Regions from separate parts of the Paenarthrobacter sp. JL.01a genome, predicted to be linked through region 2. Evidence: riboswitches for the same ligand, from Rfam matches in the RefSeq annotation. Region 2 holds a riboswitch; each other region holds the start of a gene.
The links. Region 2 has a riboswitch for glycine ahead of gcvP (aminomethyl-transferring glycine dehydrogenase). Riboswitches for the same ligand answer to the same signal wherever they lie in the genome.

Region 1: linked by a shared signal. The riboswitch ahead of cycA (D-serine/D-alanine/glycine transporter) and the one ahead of gcvP (aminomethyl-transferring glycine dehydrogenase) in region 2 are both predicted to bind glycine.
Region 3: linked by a shared signal. The riboswitch ahead of gcvP (aminomethyl-transferring glycine dehydrogenase) and the one ahead of gcvP (aminomethyl-transferring glycine dehydrogenase) in region 2 are both predicted to bind glycine.

What each region holds. Positions count from the first base shown of each region.
Region 1 covers NZ_CP104877.1:767,318-769,579, reverse strand. The annotation lists gene N5P29_RS03750 (ExeM/NucH family extracellular endonuclease) at 1-20, shown strand, start outside; gene cycA (D-serine/D-alanine/glycine transporter) at 87-1,547, opposite strand; glycine riboswitch at 1,693-1,791, opposite strand; gene N5P29_RS03740 (FAD/NAD(P)-binding protein) at 1,829-2,262, opposite strand, start outside.
Region 2 covers NZ_CP104877.1:998,870-1,001,131, forward strand. The annotation lists gene N5P29_RS04935 (TetR/AcrR family transcriptional regulator) at 33-572, shown strand; glycine riboswitch at 666-763, shown strand; gene gcvP (aminomethyl-transferring glycine dehydrogenase) at 942-2,262, shown strand, end outside.
Region 3 covers NZ_CP104877.1:4,184,562-4,186,823, forward strand. The annotation lists gene gcvP (aminomethyl-transferring glycine dehydrogenase) at 1-866, opposite strand, end outside; glycine riboswitch at 1,016-1,115, opposite strand; gene N5P29_RS19910 (PucR family transcriptional regulator) at 1,201-2,262, opposite strand, start outside.

The DNA.
Region 1 (2,262 bases), 230 kb from region 2:
AGAAGTGCCTGCGGGGCTAACCCTCCCCTGACAGCCAAAGAGCCAGGCTCCTCGACTTCCGAGGGACCTGGCTCTTTGCTTGGGTGTCAGCTGCGGACAGATTCGGGTTCGTTCACCCGCTCAGCGTCCTTCTGCAGCTCGGCCTTGAAGTGCTCGTAACGGGCCAGGTGGGTGGGCCGTTTGCGAAGGACCGCCCAGGCCACGCCAAGCGCGAGGAACCACACCGGAGTGACCAGCAGCGCCATGAGCGTGTCCGGCTGGGTGGTCAGGGCCCAAAGGATGAACGCGAAGAAAGCAAACACCACCCACACCATCACCACCCCACCCGGCATCTTGAAGGCCGAAGAATCATGCAAGTGGGGACGGCGCTTCCTGAAGGCCAGGTAGCTGGCCAGGATGATCGACCACACGAACACGAAGCAGACAGCCGAAACTGTGGTGACCATGTCGAACGCCTTGCCCACATCCTGCCCGGCGTACATGAGCACGACGCCGGACAGCAACAGGACGCAGGAAAGGAACAGGGCGTTGCGGGGTACTTTGCGTCCGGACAGGGCGCTGAAGACCGCGGGCGCGTCGCCTTCCTGGGCCAGGCCGTACACCATGCGTGACGTGGAGTAGATGCCGGAGTTGGCCGAGGACATTGCGGAGGTCAGCACTACCAGGTTCACGATCGTGGCCGCTGCACCAAGGCCTGCCAGGGAGAACATGGCGATGAAGGGGCTGTGGCCCGCGGCGAACTGGGTCCACGGAGTGACGGACATGAGGATGATGAGCGCGCCTACGTAGAAGAGCAGCACGCGGATGGGGATGGAGTTGATGGCCTTGGGCAGGTTCTTATCCGGGTCCTTGGCCTCGGCAGCGGTGGTGCCCACCAGCTCAATGCCCACGAACGCGAACACGGCAATCTGGAATCCGGCAACAAAGCCCATGAACTCGTTCGGGAAGAAGCCGCCATGACTCCAGAGGTTGCTGAAGCTGGCCGGTCCGGCGTCGGACTGGAAGCCGCTGAGGATCATGAACAGGCCAACGATAATCAGGGCGGCGATGGCCACAATCTTGATAAGCGCGAACCAGAATTCGGTCTCGCCGAAGGCCTTGACCGTGGCCAGGTTCAGGAGCAGCAGGATGCCGATGGTGATAAGACCTGGAATCCACAAGGGCAGCCCTGGCCACAACTCCTCCGAGTACCCGGCAATCGCAATGACGTCTGCGATGCCCGTGATGACCCAGCAGAACCAGTAGGTCCACCCGGTGAAGAAGCCGGCCCAGGGACCGAGGAGGTCTGCGGCGAAATCGCTGAAGGACTTGTAATTCAGGTTGCTCAGGAGCAGCTCGCCCATGGCGCGCATGACGAAGAACAGCATGAAGCCGATGATCATGTACACGAAAATTACGGAGGGGCCGGCTGCGGAAATGGTCTTGCCGGAGCCCATGAAGAGGCCGGTTCCAATGGCACCGCCGATGGCGATGAGCTGGATGTGGCGGTTGCTGAGCTGGCGTTCGAGATGCGGTGAATCGTTGCCGGTGGTGGGATGAATCGTCAAAGGAACTCCGTCGTTCAGGCGGCACTGTGGTGCCGCATTGATTCGGGTTCCTCCCCGCTCTGTAGGTAGACCTGAGAGTTTCCGCAGGCATGGGCCTGCTTGCACCTTCGGTGAGTCCGGTGGCCGGACTGCTTTCCAGAGTTGCCTCGCCGCGGCGGTACATGGGCCTGAGAGATTCCTGGGGAGGGTTTGCTCCTACGGCGCCTGACGAAATGTACCGGCAGGGCTCTCCCGCCGCAGATCAAAAGCGCGCACACCCAACGGGTGATGCAGCTCACACACTAACGAAGGCTGGCTGGTGACGCAACCCGGGGGCTCTGGAGTCCCAGAATGCTACGGGCGATTTCGTCGGCGTCGCGCAGGGTCCGTTGCCCGCTGGCATAGGCGGGGCCGGTGCGGGGACGGGCCTCCGCGGCGATGGCATTGCCCCACTGCGACGCAGACAACTGCAGCCCGAGCACGTACATGTTTTCCGTAACGGACCCGTTGGCGGCTATCGGGCGGTACGGGTGCGGTTCGACGTCAAGGCCGGTGGTCTGCATGGGGGTGCCCTCAACGCTCATCATGATCTTGGTCCGCACCAGGCCGTCGGCCATGAGTTGCTCAAGCAGCGGGGAAATATTGATGCCCACCCTGTTCGCCGGCGACATCGCCTCAATGAGGGTCTCCGCCTCCACGGGCCCGTCGTGAACCCACGGCGAAGCCGCCCGGAACA
Region 2 (2,262 bases):
AGGACTGCACAGCTTTAGGGAATGATGTACACATGCCACGAAAACCAGTTGCCCGGGACGCCGTCCTGGATGCCTACGAATCCCTCCTGATCGAGGTAGGGGAGCGGGCGGCTACCCTGGATGCCGTCGCCAAGAGGGCCGGTGTCTCCAAGGGCGGGCTGCTGTATCACTTCCCCAACAAGGAAGCCCTGATCAGCGCCTTGCTGGAACGCCTGGACGAGTTGGCGCAGGAAGACATTGAGCAGATGAAGGCCGCGTCGGACGGTGCGGCCGCGTACTTCATCCGGTCCTCCCTCTGGGCCGACACCCCCATGGACAGGGCCTTCGTTGCGGCAACGAGGCTCGCTGAAGTAGCCCATGAGGAAACGCGGCGGCGCTTCGCAGGAATCCAGCAGCAGTGGCTGGATGTCCTGGCCGAAGACGTAGGACCGGAGATTGCCAAGGCCGTCAGCTACATGGGCGACGGCCTCTACTTCAATGCGATGTTCGAAGGCGGGCAGGGGGCCGGCAACGCCGGGCGGGAGGCCGACGTCGAAATCCTGCTGGGCGTCCTGGACCGCCTGCGGAAGTGACGTTTCATCCATTTGCCGCAGGGCCTTGCACGTAGGACAATTAAGCCTTGTGGCGTGCCCGGCGTGGTGCCCACAGACAACTGAACATGCCTTTGATCTGCGGCGGGAGAGTCCTGCAGGCACGTGATGCAGGCGCCGTAGGAGCAAACCCTCCCCAGGAATCTCTCAGGCCCACGCACCGCCGCGGCGAGGCAACTCTGGAAAGCAGCAGGCACTCCACGCCATTGACGTGGGATGCTGTGCTCACCGACGGTGCAAGCGATTCGTTGTGCGGACAACACGCGGAAACTCTCAGGTCCAATACAGAGCGGGGAGGAACCCGAGCCGCTGCGGCGTACCCAAACGCCGCCCAAGTATTGGAGTTCCTTCGTGACGGTTAGTTCCGCCTCCACCACCTTCGTCGATCGGCATATCGGCGCCCGCCGCCAGGCCGACATTGAGACCATGCTCAAGTCCGTTGGCTACGACTCTGTTGACTCGCTGGTCGACACTGCCGTTCCGAACGACATCCGCCAGGACGTCGCCCTCACCTTGCAGAACGCGCTGAGCGAAGTCGAGGTCCTTGCCGAGCTGCGCAAGCTCGCCTCCAAGAACAAGACGGCCGTCCAGATGATCGGCCAGGGCTACTACGACACCGTCACGCCGCCGGTCATCCGCCGCAACATCCTTGAGTCCCCGGCCTGGTACACCGCTTACACCCCGTACCAGCCCGAAATTTCGCAGGGCCGCCTTGAAGCACTCCTGAATTTCCAGACCATGGTGCAGGACCTCGTTGGCCTGCCGATCGCCAACGCCTCCCTGCTGGACGAAGCAACCGCCGTGGCCGAAGCCGTCCTCATGATGCGCCGCGCCAACAAGAACAAGGCCGTGCAGGACGGCAAGACCGTGCTCGACGCGGACTGCCTGCCGCAGACCATCGCCATCGTCAAGGGCCGTGCTGAAGCCCTCGGCTTCGAGGTTGAGGTTGCCGATCTTTCAGCCGGCCTTCCGGAAGGTGCCATCAACGGCGTCGTCCTCCAGCAGCCCGGTGCTTCCGGCCGCGTCTTCGACCACTCCGCCGTCATTGCCGAGGCCAAGGAACGCGGCGCACTGGTCACCGTTGCCGCCGACCTCCTTTCCCTGACGCTCATCACCCCTCCGGGTGAGCAGGGCGCTGACATCGCCGTGGGTTCCGCCCAGCGCCTGGGTGTCCCGCTCTTCTTCGGCGGCCCGCACGCTGCCTACATGGCCGTCCAGAAGGGTCTTGAGCGTTCCATGCCGGGCCGCTTGGTGGGCGTTTCCAAGGACGACGCCGGCGTTCCCGCCTACCGTCTGGCCCTGCAGACCCGCGAGCAGCACATCCGCCGCGAGAAGGCCACGTCCAACATCTGCACCGCGCAGGCGCTGCTGGCCATCGTGGCTTCGATGTACGCGGTCTACCACGGCCCGGAAGGCTTGAAGGCGATCGCTGAGACCGCCCACAGCCACGCCCGGACGCTTGCAGCGTCCCTGAAGGCTGCCGGCGTCGAGGTCCTCCACGGTTCGTTCTTCGACACCATCACCGTCCGCGTCACGGGCAAGGCAGCAGAGATCGTCGCCGTCGCCGAGGCCAAGGGCATCAACCTGCGCGGCATCGATGCTGACACTGTCGGCATCTCCGTTGACGAAACGACTACGTCCGACATCGTCGGCCGCCTCCTCGATGTCTTTG
Region 3 (2,262 bases), 1.2 Mb from region 2:
CCGTTCCGGACCGCCATGTAAGCGGCATGCGGGCCACCGAAGAACAGCGGAACACCGAAGCGCTGCGCAGTTCCGACGGCGATGTCGGCACCTTGTTCGCCCGGGGGCGTGATGAGGGAGAGCGCCAGCAGATCGGCCGCGACGGTGACAAGTGCACCGCGTTCCTTTGCCTCAGCGATCACGGGAGCGTGGTTGAAGACCCGGCCCGAAACGCCCGGCTGCTGCAGGACGACGCCGTTAATGTCGCCGTCGGGCAATCCGGCCGAAAGGTCCGCAACGAGGACCTCGAAACCGAGCGCCTCGGCGCGGCCCTTCACGATCGCGATGGTCTGCGGGAGGAGGTCGGCGTCCAGGACGGTCTTGCCGTCCTTCACAGCTTTGTTGGCCCGGCGCATCAGCAACACGGCTTCGGCCACGGCGGTGGCTTCATCCAGCAGGGAAGCGTTGGCGATCGGGAGCCCGGTGAGGTCCTGGACCATGGTCTGGAAGTTCAGGAGCGCCTCAAGGCGGCCCTGGGAAATCTCCGGCTGGTACGGCGTGTAGGCGGTGTACCAGGCCGGGGATTCAAGGATGTTGCGGCGGATGACCGGCGGGGTGATGGTGTCGTAGTAGCCCTGGCCGATCATCTGCACGGCGGTCTTGTTCTTCGCCGCGAGCTTGCGGAGCTCGGCCAGGACCTGCGTCTCGCTCAGCGCCTTTTGCAGGCTCAGGGGCGAGGACTGGCGGATGGAATCGGGGACGGCGACATCCACCAGGCCATCAACCGAGTCGTAGCCGATCGCCTTGAGCATGGTGTCAACATCGGCCTGGCGGCGGGCGCCGATATGCCGGTCCGCGAAAGCGGTTGGGGAGGATTGAACAGTCAAGAGGAACTCCAGGATTCAGGCGTCCCACAGACGCCACGTTGAATATGGGTTCCTCCCCGCTCTGTATTGGACCTGAGAGATTCCGTGGACTTGGTTGCCCACTTGCACCGTCGGTGAGCCCGGTTGCCCGGGCTGCTTTCCAGAGTTGCCTCGCCGCGGCGGTACATGGGCCTGAGAGATTCCTGGGGAGGATTTGCTCCTACGGCGCCTGACTGGATGTACCCGGCAGGACTCTCCCGCCGCAGATCAAAAGCGTTTGCGCCACGTCAGTGACACGCTTCACACCATAGCGGGTCATTTCGAAAAAGCGCAAGGCGGTTGTTTTCCACACGGCTCAACCGCGCATCGCCTCGTGGATCTGCAAGGCCAGCCAGAGCTGCGCCAAGGTGGACGTTTCACCCATGTCCAGCCCCGTCAGTTCGCCGATTTTCCGGATTCTGTAGATGATGGTTTGCCGGTGCGTGAACAGCGCGGACGCGGTTTTTTGCCACGACCGCTGCGAGTCCAAATAGGTTTTTAATGTGACCGTCAGGTCGCCGTCCTGGCGTTGCTCGTACGCAAAAACCGGCCCCAGGAGACGCTGCACCAACGCGGTTCCTTCCTCGAATCCCGTCAGTCCAAGCCAGCTGGGACCCTCGGCGTAGCGGGCCAGCCCCAGCTTGTTGGCACGCGCCGAACCCAGCGCCCACAACGATTCTTGAAGGGCCTGTTGGAGTCCCGCGACGGAGGCCGCTGAACTGACGCCGATGACGCTTTCAGACCCGGCGCAGTGGACCAGGAGATCATCCGCGACGTCCGCGGCGACCACCACATGAAGCCGGTCGTTCCGCCGCAGGGAGGCCGCCGGAACGCCATGCCGCCAGAGTTCGACGTGCACGTTGGCCAGCCTGCCGCCGTCGTCCGCCAACATCGAGGCGACCACAAACTCCTGGGGAGGCACCTCGAAAGCCGTCAACCGCCGCTCGATCTCGCCCGTTCCGAGCCGCCCATCGAGGGCCTGCAGCAGGAACTCGCCGGCGAGCCGGTGCCGCCCTTCGAGCGAGAGTACGATGCGCGCCAACTGCAGTCCCAGCACGGTTGCGGCATGCAGAAGTACGACGGCGTCAGGGTGCGGTTCGCTGCCGGGCAGCACTACGAGGAGCGCATTCGCGTGGGTGGGAATGTCCATGGTCAGCACGTGCCGGCCACGGATCCGGTGCCACTGGAAGTTCTTGCCCGCCACGGATACGCGGCCCGGTTGCGGCGACCATTCCTCCACAAGGAACTCCGGCAGGGGATGGCCCTCCGGATGCCACGGGTGCAGGCAGCGGCGGTCCACCACGAACAGCTCCGAATCCAGTTCGGTAGCGAGCCGAAGGACCAGACTTTGCCAGTGATCCTCGGACGCGCCGGCGGT